Linked DNA regions of Rhodovastum atsumiense. The protein of the gene in region 1 interacts with the protein of each later gene in a pairwise test. Links are inferred from orthologs where the notes say so. Each region holds a gene or a part of one and is shown on either strand. Other genes may lie near its edges. The genes, in order: NBY65_RS12945 and torA.

Evidence for each region.
Region 2: the proteins of NBY65_RS12945 (region 1) and torA interact in binary tests that used the Escherichia coli proteins (3 or more experiments, as listed by UniProt). The link is inferred for Rhodovastum atsumiense from one-to-one orthologs.

Annotation. Positions count from the first base shown.
Region 1 is NZ_OW485601.1:2,847,457-2,853,777, reverse strand. What follows is about bases 1,747-4,596. They hold NBY65_RS12945 (molecular chaperone TorD family protein), read left to right. Parts: upstream 1,747-2,778; coding sequence 2,779-3,414; downstream 3,415-4,596. Other genes in these bases: torA (trimethylamine-N-oxide reductase TorA), read left to right, coding at 3,411-4,596; NBY65_RS12950 (NapC/NirT family cytochrome c), read left to right, coding at 1,747-2,764. In the rest of the region: NBY65_RS12960 (ATP-binding protein), read left to right, coding at 1-775; NBY65_RS12955 (response regulator), read right to left, coding at 757-1,491; more of NBY65_RS12950, read left to right, coding at 1,667-1,746; more of torA, read left to right, coding at 4,597-5,879; gudD (glucarate dehydratase), read right to left, coding at 6,043-6,321.
Region 2 is NZ_OW485601.1:4,727,646-4,734,252, reverse strand. The notes cover bases 1,444-4,579. They hold torA (trimethylamine-N-oxide reductase TorA), read right to left. Parts: upstream 4,180-4,579; coding sequence 1,708-4,179; downstream 1,444-1,707. Other genes in these bases: NBY65_RS21345 (TorD/DmsD family molecular chaperone), read right to left, coding at 4,179-4,579; NBY65_RS21355 (acetate/propionate family kinase), read left to right, coding at 1,444-1,544. Outside these bases: pflA (pyruvate formate-lyase-activating protein), read left to right, coding at 1-177; more of NBY65_RS21355, read left to right, coding at 294-1,443; more of NBY65_RS21345, read right to left, coding at 4,580-4,796; NBY65_RS21340 (NapC/NirT family cytochrome c), read right to left, coding at 4,796-5,983; NBY65_RS21335 (radical SAM protein), read left to right, coding at 6,484-6,607. UniProt on the Escherichia coli protein: Reduces trimethylamine-N-oxide (TMAO) into trimethylamine; an anaerobic reaction coupled to energy-yielding reactions.

The DNA.
Region 1 (6,321 bases):
GCCGTGCCTGAGCGTACTGCTGGCCGAGGACAACGAGGTCAACGCGGCGGTGTCCAGTGCCATGCTGGAACAGATGGGTCATGGCGTGACGCTGGCGCGGGACGGGCTGGCGGCGGCGGCGTTGGCCGAGACCACGGATTTCGATGTGATCATGACGGATCTGTCGATGCCGGGACTCGACGGGCTGGGCCTGTGCCGACGCATTCGTGCCATGGCGCACCCGACCCGTCGGGACGTGCCGGTGATCGCTCTCACCGCCGATGTCTCGCCTGGGCGAATGCAGGATTGCTTAACCGTGGGCATGACGGCGTTCCTGGCCAAGCCGTTCCGCCGCGACGAACTTCGCCGGGTGCTGGGCGAGGCGATCGGTATCTTCAGCCTCGCGCCGGCGGATGCGGCGCAGGCCTCGCCCACCCCACGCCGCGTGCTGGCCGAGCGCGCGCGCGACCTGGGCGCCGAGCGGGCCGGCCGCATCGTGGCGCTGTTCCTGGCCACGGCGCCGGACCTGCAGGCGGCCCTGTCACGACATGCCGCCACCGGCGCGCTGCCCCCCTTGCGCGAGGCGGCGCATCAGCTCAAGGGCGCGGCAGCGCAGGTCGGGCTGGCGGAATTGCAGGATCTGGCGGAAGCCGTGCAGCGGGCAGCCGAGTCAGGTTCCATCACGGCGACGCGTGCCGCGGTGGTGGCAGTCATCGCGATCATGCCGACAGCACTGGCGGATTTGCAGACCGCCTGGGACGAGGCGGCCGCCGGGGATCAGGCGTGCAGGGCGTAGCCGATGCCGTGCTCCGTCACGATCAGCCGTGGATGCGCCGGATCCGCCTCGATCTTGCGGCGCAGCCGTGCCACGAGAACATCCACGGTCCGGTCATTGGGCGCCCAGTCGCGATGGCTGATCGCATCCAGCAGGCTGTCGCGCGTCAGCACGTGCCCCGGCCGGCGCGCCAGCGCGGCGAGCAGGTCGAATTCGCCGCGCGTCAACCGCACCTCCTCCCCGCCCGGCGAGGTCAGGCGCCGAAGCGAAAAGTCAATGCTCCAGCCCGCGAAACGACGAACCATGCGGTCCGGCCCGGATGAATACGAACTGGCACCGATCCGACGCAGCACGGTGCGGGCCCGCGCCAGCAGCTCACGCGGCGAGAACGGTTTGGTGACATAATCATCGGCACCGAGCTCCAGGCCCAGCACGCGATCCACCTCGTCCCCCCGGGCCGAAACCAGGATCACCGGCAGGGCACTCTGGGCGCGCAATTCGCGCATGATGGCCAATCCATCTTCGTCAGGCAGACGGATATCCAGCAACAGCAGGTCCGGCGTTTCCCGCGCCAACACAGCGCGCAGGCCGGCACCACTGCCCACGGCGGTCACACGGAAACCTTCGCGCTCGAAATAGGCCGTGATCGATTCACGGGCTACCGGCTCGTCGTCCACCACCAGCACATGGCGGCCTTGCGCCGCAGCCCCTCTTGTCGTGCATGGCTCCGATAACATGCCACCCTCACCGGTTCACCTCCTGTTAACACAAGGACAAACCCGGTTCACAGCAATAATCTAGAAAAAGCCGTAATGGCCCGTCGTCCCGACGGGACGCCCCCGGGAGCAGGACATGCTGGCGTGGATCAGAAAAGCCTGGCGCGAGCCTGGCATCAAAATCGGACTGGGAGGCATGATCGCCCTCGTCGCCGTGGCCGTGGCCGGCACGCTTGCCGCCGGCGGTGCCGTATCGGTGGCGCTCGATCGTTCAAGCACGCTGGAATTCTGCGTCTCCTGCCACAGCATGCAGGCGCCCTATACCGAGTACCAGGCCTCGCCACATTTCCGCAACGCCTCCGGCGTGCGTGCGGTGTGCTCGGATTGCCATGTGCCGCACGAGACCGGACCGAAGCTGCTGGCCAAGCTGGGGGCGGCGAAGGATGTCTGGCACGAGGCGCTGGGCACCATCGACACGCCGGAGAAGTTCGAGCGCAACCGACTGCGCATGGCGCAACAGGTCTGGGCCCGGATGGAAGCGACTGATTCGCGTGAGTGCCGTTCCTGTCACCTCGCGTCGGCCATGGACCCGCACAAGCAACGACCGAAATCCGACCAGATGACCAAGGGCCTTGCCAAGGGCGAGAGCTGCATCGCCTGCCACAAGGGCATCGCCCACAAGCTGCCTGACATGTCCAGCGGCTACCGCGCCACCTGGGAGCAACTGGTCGCCGATGCGGCCAGCGAAGGTGCGCGGGCGAACGATCTCTACACGCTGGCCACCACACCGTTCTTCCTCGACCGTCCCGCCGCGGCCCAGGATGGAGAGTCCGCCGGCAAGCTGCTGCCTGCCTCGCCGGTGAAGGTGCTGGCGCGCAATGGCGACTGGGTGCAGGTGCGTGTCAGCGGCTGGGCCCAGGAAGGCGCCGAACGGCTGATCTACGTGGCCAAGGGCCAGCGCATCATGACCGCCGTGATGCCGGATGAAACCACCGAGAAGCTGGAGCGTGGTACCCCCGTGCTGGATCCCGAAACCGAGCTCACCTGGACACCGGTTTCGCTCACGGTGTGGGTCCAGCGCCAGGGATTGTTCTCCGACATCAACCGTCTCTGGGCCTATGGCGCCGAGATGTACCAGGCCAGTTGCAGTTCCTGCCACGGGCTGACGCCGATCAACCACTTCCTGCCCAACCAGTGGACCGGGGCGCTGGCCGACATGAAGAACAACATCACGCTCGACGACGAGCAGTATCGCTTCATGTTGAAGTACCTGCAGATGCACGCGGGGCATTGAGCAGAAGCCGCACCATGTCCCTGTCCCGCGCCGACCTCTTCGCCGGGTTTGCCACCTTCTTTGCTGCGCCGCTGGAACAGGAAGACGTTGCCGCGCTGAGGGCGGATGGCCGGCTCGGTTGCCTCGGGGCACTGCTGCAGCGCCCAGTCTGCCGCCCGCCCCTCCAACGGGCCTGCACCGTGCTCGCCGGCTTCGCCGATACCCCGACGGCGACCAGCCGGTTGAACGCGGCATTCTGCCGGCTCTTCCTGGGGACCGGTGGTCCGCAAGGCACGGTGCCACCCTGCGAATCCGCCTGGCGCGGCACGGGCGGACGGCTGTTTCAGGAACCGACCGCGGAAATGGCCACGTTGCTGGCCACGCATGGGCTCGCCGTCGCCGCGGAGTGCTGCGAGCCGCCGGATCACCTGGCCATCGAATTGTCGCTCATGGCCGCCTTGCTGGCGGCCCCCGATCCCGATGCAACAGCCGTGGCGGCGCTGCGGGAGCGCCTGCTCGGCTGGGTGCCACGCTTCGCCGCGGCGTGCACCACCTGCGACCCGCCCGGCTTCTACGCCGCCCTGGCCACGCTGCTGCACCTCTTCCTGCTGCAGGAAGACGCGGCTGCGTGTGCCGGATCCGAACACGTCCATGAGGAAATGGGTGCATGACCATCCCTGATACCCAGGCCGCCAGCCCCTGTGCGCTGACGCGGCGCCGGCTGCTGGTCTCCGCCGCCGCGCTCGGCGCGACAGCCACGATCGGCGGAATGCCGGGACGCGCCCGCGCCGCCGGCCCGCAGGAAATCCTGAGCGGCTCGCACTGGGGCGCCTTCCACGCCCGCGTCGAGGACGGCCGCTTCGTCAGCCTCCGCCCCTGGGAGAAGGACCCGCGCCCCTCCCCTACCCTCGCCGGCGTGCAGGACATCGTCTACAATCCGGCCCGCATCCGCTACCCGATGGTGCGGCGGGCCTGGCTGGAACAGGGTCCCGGTGCCGCCCCCGAGACCCGGGGCACGGGCGACTTCGTGCGGGTGAGCTGGGACAAGGCGCTCGACCTGGTGGCCGGCGAGATCCGTCGCATGCAGGCCGAGCACGGCCCCTGGGCACTGTTCGGCGGCAGCTATGGCTGGCGCAGCTCCGGGCGCGTCGGCAACCCGCAGACGATGCTGAAGCGCCTGCTGAATCTCAGCGGCGGCTATGTCGAATCCTCGTCCAACTATTCCAAGGCGGCGCTCGAGGGCATCATGCCCTACGTGGTCGGCTCGGTGGAGGCCGAAGGCCAGCAGACCGCGTACGGCACCGTGACCGAGAACACCGAGTTGCTGGTGTTCTGGGCCTGCAGCCCGCTCGGCAACAACCACATCTCCGCCGCCATCCCCGACCATCAGGTCTGGGGTTGGTTCGACGAGCTGGCGAAGCGGGGCAAGAAGGCGATTTTCATTGACCCGGTGCGCACCGATGCCTGCAAGAAGTTGAACGCCGAGTGGATCGCGCCACGACCACACACCGACGTCGCGATGATGATCGGCATCGCCCACACACTGCTAAGCGAGAACCTGCACGACAGCAAGTTCCTCAAGGACTGCACGCGTGGCTTCGATCGCTTCGCCGACTACCTGACCGGCAAGTCCGACGGCATCGCCAAGAGCGTCGAATGGGCCGAGGCGATCTGCGGCATCCCGGCGGCGGTGATCCGCGACCTGGCACGGCGCTTCGCGAAGAACCGCACCATGCTGGTCGGCGGCTGGGCCACGCAGCGCCAGCAGCACGGCGAGCAGGCCCCCTGGATGCTGATCACCCTGGCCTGCATGCTTGGCCAGATCGGCCTGCCCGGCGGTGGCTTCGTGCAGCGCTACCACATCGACGGCGGCGGCGCACCGATGTCGCTTGCTCCGCCGCTCGGCAACGGCATGTCGGCCGGCAAGCGCGTCGAAACCAAGCCCTGGACCGAAGACCGCGGTACCAAGGTGATCCCCTGCGCCCGCATCGTCGACATGCTGCTCAACCCGGGTGGCGAGTACGAGCACAACGGCAAGCGCTTCAAATACCCTGACGTGCGCTTCGCCTACTGGGTTGGCGGCAACCCGTTCCACCACCACCAGGACCGCAATCGACAGGTGGCGGCGTGGAAGAAGTTCGAGACCTTCATCGTCCAGGACTTCCAGTGGACGGCCAGCGCCCGCATGGCGGACATCGTGCTGCCCGCCACCACAACGGTGGAACGCAACGACATCGAACGCGTCGGCCCTTCTGCCGGCGTCGCGATCATGGCGATGCGCAAGATCATCGACCCGGTGTTCGAGGCCCGCAATGACTACGACATCTTCAAGGATCTGGCGAAGCGCCTGGGGGTGGAGCAGCCGTTCACCGAAGGCAAATCGGAGATGGACTGGATCCGCGCGAGCTACGACGCCGCGCTGGCCGCGGCGAAGCCGAAGAACATCCCCATGCCGGATTTCGACAGCTTCTGGAACGGTGCCGGGGTAGTGGAATTCGAGGTTCCCGCCGCATCGAAGAAATGGATCAAATACGCCGCCTTCCGGCAGGACCCGCTGCTCAACCCGTTGCCAACGCCCTCAGGCAAGATCGAGATTTTCTCAACCGCCATCGAACGGATGAAATACGAGGACTGCCCGCCGCACCCGACCTGGATGGAACCGGTCGAGCGCCTCGGCAGGCCTGGCAAGTATCCGCTGCACGTGAACTCCTCGCACCCCGAGCTGCGCCTGCATTCACAGCTCTGTGGCAGCGCAGCGGTGCGCAAGCTGTACGAGGTCGCGGGACGCTCGCCCTGCTGGATCAACCCGGCAGATGCCGCCTCCCGTGGCATCAAGGATGGCGACACGGTGCGGGTGTTCAACGACCGCGGCCAGTGCCTCGCCGGCGCCGTGGTGACCGAGGATATCCGCCCCGGCGTGCTGCGGCTGCAGGAAGGCGCGTGGTACGATCCGCTTGACCCCGGCAAGCCGGACACACTGTGCAAGTTCGGCGACCCGAACGTGCTCACGCCCGATATCGGGACCTCGCGGCTGTCACAGGCAACGTCGGCCTGTACGACGATGGCGGAGGTCGAGAAATTCCAGGGCATGCCGCCGGAAGTGACGGTGTTCACGGCACCGGCGCGGGCGGGCTGACCGTCGGGGCTTCGCCCCGAACCCGACCAGGAGGCTTTGCCTCCTGGACCTCCACCAAGGGCCACAAGGCCCTTGGAACCCATTCCTTGCCGCGCAGCGCTATGGGGGTGCAGGGGCCTTGTGGCCCCTGCCGGGTCCAGGGCAGAGCCCTGGCCTTCCTGTATCAGCGCACCAGGCAGGGGCGCTTGTTGTCGAACTTCCAGCCCGGGATCAGGTACTGCATCGCCACCGCATCGTCGCGCGCGCCGAGGCCGTGCTGCTTGTACAGCGCGTTCGCCTGTTCCAGTGCATCGAGATTCACCTCGATGCCGAGGCCCGGTTTCTCCGGCACCTTCACCATCCCGCCGACGATCTTCAGCGGGTCACGCGTCAGGTGCTGGCCGTCCTGCCAGATCCAGTGCGTGTCGATCGCCGTGATCTTGCCCGGCGCCGCCGCCGCGAC
Region 2 (6,607 bases), 1.9 Mb from region 1 along the record:
CCGGCGGTGGACCGCGTCGAGGTGCTGCCCTTCCACCAGATGGGCGCGCATAAATGGCAGGCGCTCGGCCTAACCTACGAGCTTGCCGACACGCCCACGCCGACCCAGGCCGAGACCGCCCGCGCGGTTGCGCTGTTCGCCGCGCGTGGCCTGCCGGTGCCTGACGCCTCACACTAGCGCGCCGCCAGGCTGGCACGGTCCGGCCTGGCGGCGCCCTCCCCTCCCTATCGTCACGCGCAATGTCATCGACCCGCAGCCCCGGCTGCGGCCGGTCACGCGCAAGGAGTGTCTTGATGTCGACTGATCCGTGCCTGATCCTCGTTCTGAACAGCGGCTCGTCCTCGCTGAAATTCGCCGTGCATGATACCGGCATGCGCACGCCGCTGATCTCCGGCCTCGCCGAGCGCCTGGGCACCGACGGCCCGCGCATCACCTTCAAGGACGTGCAGGGCAAGCGCACCGAGTCCCTGCCCGCCTCCGACCATGCCGCCGCGCTGGACGCGGTGCTGGCCGAACTGACCACGCGCAACTGGATCGACGCCCTCGCCGCGGTCGGCCACCGCGTCGTGCACGGGGGCGAGCGCTTCACCAGTTCCGCCCTAGTCACCCCCGCGGTGCTCGCCGACATCGAGGCGGTCAGCCCGCTCGCGCCGCTGCACAACCCCGCCGCCCTGCTCGGCCTGCGCACCGCGCTGGCGCGGCTGCCCAACATCCCGCATGTCACGGTGTTCGACACCGCCTTCCACCAGAGCATGGCGCCGGAAGCCTATCTCTACGCGGTGCCGACCGAGCTTTATCGCCAGCAGGGCGTGCGTCGCTACGGCTTCCATGGCACCAGCCACCGCTTCGTGGCGCGCGAGACCGTCGCCATGCTGGGGCTGGAACCGGGCAACCACGGCCTGGTGATCGCCCATCTCGGCAACGGCGCCTCCGCCACCGCGGTGCAGGACGGGCATTCCATGGACACCACCATGGGCATGACCCCGCTGGAAGGGCTGGTCATGGGCACACGCAGCGGCGACATCGACGTGGGCGCCGTGCTGCACCTGATGCGCACCGGCGACCGCTCCGCCGCCGACATCGACACCCTGCTCAACAAGCAGAGCGGCCTGCTCGGCGTCTCCGGCCTGACCAATGACTGCCGCGAACTGGAATCCGCCGCCGAGGCCGGTCACCCCGGTGCCCGCCTTGCCCTCGACGTCTTCGTGCATCGCCTCGTGCGCCATATCGGCGGGCTGGCGATGGCGCTGCGGCGCCTGGACGCCATCGTCTTCACCGGCGGCATCGGCGAGAACTCGGCCCGCGTGCGCGCGATGACGGTGGCCCGGCTGCGCCTGCTCGGGCTGGAACTGGATCCGGCCGCCAATGCCGCCATGGTCGGCGGCGCCGGCGGGGTGATCAGCAGCAACGCCGAAGGCCCGCGCGCCGTCGTGGTGCCGACCAACGAAGAGTGGATGATCGCCTGCGACACCGCCGAACTGGCGCGGCGCGCGACTGAAACCGGTTCACTGTGGAATTTCGAGCCGGAGTTGGTGCAAGCCTGAGGCTTCGCGGGGCGCTGCCCCGCCCCCGCCAGGGGGCTTTGCCCCCTGGACCTCCACCAAGGGCCAGAGGCCCTTGGATCCCATTCCTTGCCGCGCAGCGCTTTGGGGGTGCAGGGGCCTTGTGGCCCCTGCCGGGTCGAGGGCAGCGCCCTCGCCTTACTTGCTACGCGGCGGCAGCCGGTGCCGAGAAGACCGTCACTTCCGGAACAGTCCCCTTGAACTTTTCGGCCTCCGCCATGACGGTCTGGCCACAGGTGGCCATCGCCAGCTTCGAACTGGGGATGTCGGGGGTCAGAACGTTGACGTCGCCGTACTTGCACAGCGTGCCGACGACGCCCGGCTCGGCCGGATCGTACCAGCCGCCCTCGTAGACCTGCACCACGCCTGGCATGACGTCGCCGCTGATCCGAACGCCGACCAAGATTTGCCCGCGGCCGTTGAACAGCCGGACGAGATCGCCGTCCTTGATGCCGCGGGCGGCGGCATCGGCCGGGTTCATCAGGCATGGCTCACGCCCGGCGATACGATAGCCGAGGTTCAGCTTGGTGCCGCAAAGCTGCGAGTGCAGCCGGTCGTTCGGATGGGATGCCGCGACATGCAGCGGATACTTCGTGTCCGGACCAGCGAGGCGCTCCAGCGGTTCCATCCAGGCCGGGTGCGGCGGGCAGTCGTCGTAGCCCATCTTCTCGATGTTCCTGGAGAAGATCTCGATCAGCCCCGATGGCGTGCCCAGCGGGTTCAGCAACGGATCCTCGCGGAACTTGGCGTGTCGGACGAATTTGGCATTGGCCGGTGGCACCTCGAACTCGACGATGCCGGCCGTCCAGAACGCATCGAAGTCGGGCATCGGCACGCCGTTCGATTTGCCCTGGTTGTACGCCTTTTCGTAGATCGCACGCACCCAGTCGATCTCGGCCCGGCCTTCGGTGAACTCCCGCTCCTTGCCCAGCCGTTTGGCAACGCCCGCGAAGATGTCGTAGTCGCTGCGGGCCTCGAAGATGGGTTCGATGCCTTTCTTCATCGCCACGATCGCGGTGGCGGAGTAGTCGCCCACCATGCTCACGTCGTTGCGCTCGATGGAAGTTGCCGCCGGCAGGACGATGTCGGCCATCCGGGCCGTCGCCGTCCAGACGACGTCGTGGACGATGAAGGTCTCCAGCTTGCGCCAGGCCTTGACCTGCCGGTTGCGGTCCTGATGGTGGGCGAACGGGTTGCCGCCGCACCAGTAGGCCATCTTGATGTCCGGGTACCGCTCCGTCTTGCCGTTGAACTGGTACTCCTTCCCGGGATTCAGCAGCATGTCCACGACCCGGGCGCAGGGGATCGACGCGACGCCGCCGCTGGTCAGCCAGGGTGCCCCCTGCGCCACCGTTCCGTCGCTGATCACCGTCACGCGCGGCGCCCGGGTGGTCGGGTTGCCGCCGCTGGCGTAGTGGTAGCTGAAGCCGAAGCCGCCCCCCGGCAGCCCGATCTGGCCGAGCATCGCCGCCAGCGTGACGAGCATCCAGTGCGCCTGCTCGCCGTGGTGCTGGCGTTGCAGCGACCAGCCACCGGCCAGCATGGTGCGGCTCTTGGCGAAGCACCGGGCCAGGTCCTTGATCGTCTCGGCCGGCACGCCGCAGATCTTTTCCGCCCAGGCCGCGTCCTTGGGGGTGCCGTCCGACTTCCCGGTCAGGTAGGGCACGAACCGGTCGAAGCCCGTCGTGCAGCTATCGAGGAATGCCTTGTTGTGCAGTTTCTCGGTGTAGAGCGTGTGGGCGATGCCCAGCATCATGGCCACGTCGGTCTGCGGCCGCGGTGACACCAGCTCGGCGCCGAAGAACTTCGCGGTCTCGGTGCGCACGGGGTCGATGCAGATGACCTTCTTGCCCTTGGCCTTGTACGCCTGCATCCCCGGATAGGCGCCGTGCTCGGCGACCGTGTTCGAGATCTGGCAGGTCTTGACCGGATCGGCGCCCCAGAACACCAGCAACTCGGTGTTCTCCGCCACCACGGGCCACGAGGTCTGCTGCTCGTAGACCTCCAGGCTGCCCATCACATGCGGCATGATCACCTGGGCGGCGCCGGTGGAGTAGTCGCCGGAGGACTTCACATAGCCCCCGGTCGTGTTCATCAGCCGGCGCAGCAACGTGCCGGGATGGCCGAGACAGCCCGAGCTGCGCCAGCCATAGGAGCCCGCGAAGATCGAGGTGGGACCATACTTGCCCTGCACCCGCTTGATCTCGTTCGCCACGAGGTCAAGCGCCTTGTCCCAGCTGACGCGGACGAAATCCCCCTTGCCCCGGTCCTCGACCATCGCCCCCGGGCCCTTTTCCAGCCAGGCGCGCCGGACCATCGGGTACTTGATGCGGGTCGGCGAGTAGGTGATGTCCAGCACGCCGTCGAGCATGTGCGTCGGATGCGGATCTTTCTCCCAGGGCTTGATGGCGACGAAACGGCCGTCCTTGATCGTCGCCTTGAAGGCGCCCCAGTGGCTGGCGTTCATGACTTCGCCATTTGCCGGCATCGCGGCCGCGGCGCCCCGGGTCAGCAGCGAAGGCCCGAACATCGACAGCGCCGCGCCCGCGGCGCCGAGCTTCAGGAGCGACCGGCGGCCGACCGCCGTCGTGCGCTCGTCATGGTCAGAGTGCAACATCAGCATTCCTCCAGTGTTTCTTGAGATGCGGCCGGCCAGGCCGCCGCGGCCAATGCGGCCGCCAGCATCGCGGCCCCGGCATAGAAGCCACGACTGTCGCGGACGAGGCAGGCATCGCGGAAGGCAGGCAGCCAATTGCAAAGGGCGGCCAGCAGCTCGGTACGTCGTGGTGACGGCCCGGCTGCCTCAGACAGCTCCGCCATGGCCAGGAACTCGATTGCGATGTGGTCCGATGGCTCGACCACGCCCGGCGCTAGCCGCAGGCCGAGATCCGCAAGCAGGCTGCGCATCCGGGTTTCCGCGGCGCCGAACAGGCGGCCGCCCGGTTCGGTGAACGCCGACTCGTACGGCGGCACCGTCGCCGGCCCGCCCGCACCGGAGAACAGCAGCGTGTGGTCATGCGCCAGCAGCGCGACGCAGGCCGGCGCGACGGGCAAGGCCGCCAGCGCGTCCCGCATGCGCCGCAGGCCGGGCGCCAGCGTTGGGTCGGCGCACAGCGCTTCGATCTCGTCCATGCCGGTCCGGCACGCCTGCAGCGAGGTTGCATCGAGAGGGGCTGCGAACACGCCGGACAGCCAGCGCCAGAGCACCCCGCCCCCGACCAATAGCGGCGTCATCAGTGCACCTTCGCCGAAGCGTCGGCCACGACGTCGCGGGCGTGGAGCTGGAGGTATTTCTGCATCAGCCGGACCTGCTCGTCGTCCAGCGTGATGCGGTCGCGCATGCTGTTGACCGTGCCGATCCACTGATTGGCAAGGAAGTGGTCCGTCGGCGACAGCGCGTGGCAGGTGCCGCAGCTTGAGCCATACATCTCCTCGCCGTAGGCCCAGATCGCACCGAGATCGGCCACCATCCCGCCCTTGCGCACCCAGGCGGTCAGGGTGGCGGGGGTCCAGACCTGGTCCGTATCAGGGTCGGTCATGCTCTCGCCGGCCTGCACGGCTTCGAGGGCCCGCGGTCCCAGGGCGACCGCGAAGATGCGCTTGCCCTGCAGCGCGTAGATCATCCGGTCGGCACCCTGCTGCCGCCATCCCTCGATGCGGACCTGGAGGAAGTCGCCCTCGCTGGCAAGGACCTTCAGGGCCGTCGCCGCGATGAAACGACCGTCGGAGGGTGTCTCCTGGTCATCCGGGCGCTGGACGTAGAGAGGCATGGTCGCCAGCGGATAGAGCACATCGCCGGCCCGCGCCGTAGTCTGCGCCGCCGTCGCCTGGAGATCACTGAACATCTGCCGCGCGCCCTGCGACATGTCCGGCAGATGGTGAGCGATCCCTTTGTGGCAGGAAATGCAGGTCTCGCCGTTGGCGAGGCCCTTGGTCATCTGCTCCGCTTTCGGCTTCTGCTTGTGCGGGTCCATCGCCGTGGCGAGGTGGCAGGCGCGGCACTCACGCGAGTCGTTCGCCTGCATGCGCGCCCAGACCTGTTTCGCCATGCGCAGCCGGTTGCGCTCGAACTTTTCCTCGGTGTCGATCGTGCCGCGCCACTCGGCCCACACGTCCTTCACCGCTTGCAATTTGGCCAGCAGCTTCGGGCCGGTCTCGTGCGGCACGTGGCAATCGGCACAGATCGCACGGACGCCCGAGGCGTTGCGATAATGGGGCGAAGCCTGGTACTCCACGTAGGGCTTCTGCATCGTGTGGCAGGAGACGCAGAATTCCAGCGTGCTGGTCCGCTGCAGCGCCACGCCGACGGCACCGCCCGCGACCACCGTTGCCCCGACCGCCACCGCAACGACCGCTGCAGCCCCTCCCAGTCCGATTCTGAAGACCGGCTTCCGCCAAGACCTGCGCAGCCACGCCAGCATCGTTCGTCCCCGTTCGCCGCGCCGTCAGCGCGACGGCCGCTCAGGACTCTGCGTAGCCGGGGTGTGTAAACCGCGTTCGCGGGTTTTGTTAACGGAATGAAAACGAGTGCAAACAAAGCGTTAACAAGAACTTTGTTGCCAGCCACCACCTGGATTGACCCCTTATCAGGGATACTCCGGGTTCAGGCGTCAATATCGATGCTGCCGCGCCCATGCCCCGCACGTCGGCGCAAGCGCCTGGATTCGCGCTTATGGGCACTGAGCCTTCGCCTTCCTTTTTTTCTCCGGATTTTTCACCCCGGACAGACAGATTGAGTCATGCCCAAGGCTGTTCGCCTTTTGCGCACAGGCCGGCGGAGCCGCGCTGCATGATGGTCACACCATCGAAAGATGTCTTTTATCTGTTTACACGCCATTTTATCGTATGTTAGTTTCATTTCCCGATTACGTTTCGTAATGAAGCTCTGCCCGCGCCCAGGCCAGGAAGGAAGTGGCCACCCATGAACGTCGTTCGGTCCACATCCCACGCCGCCGAGGCGTTCAGCCTCGCCGATGCCTGTGCCAAATATCCTGGCTTCCCGAAGCTGATCGCACTGAAGATCGACGTGCAGCGGCGCGGCGTGC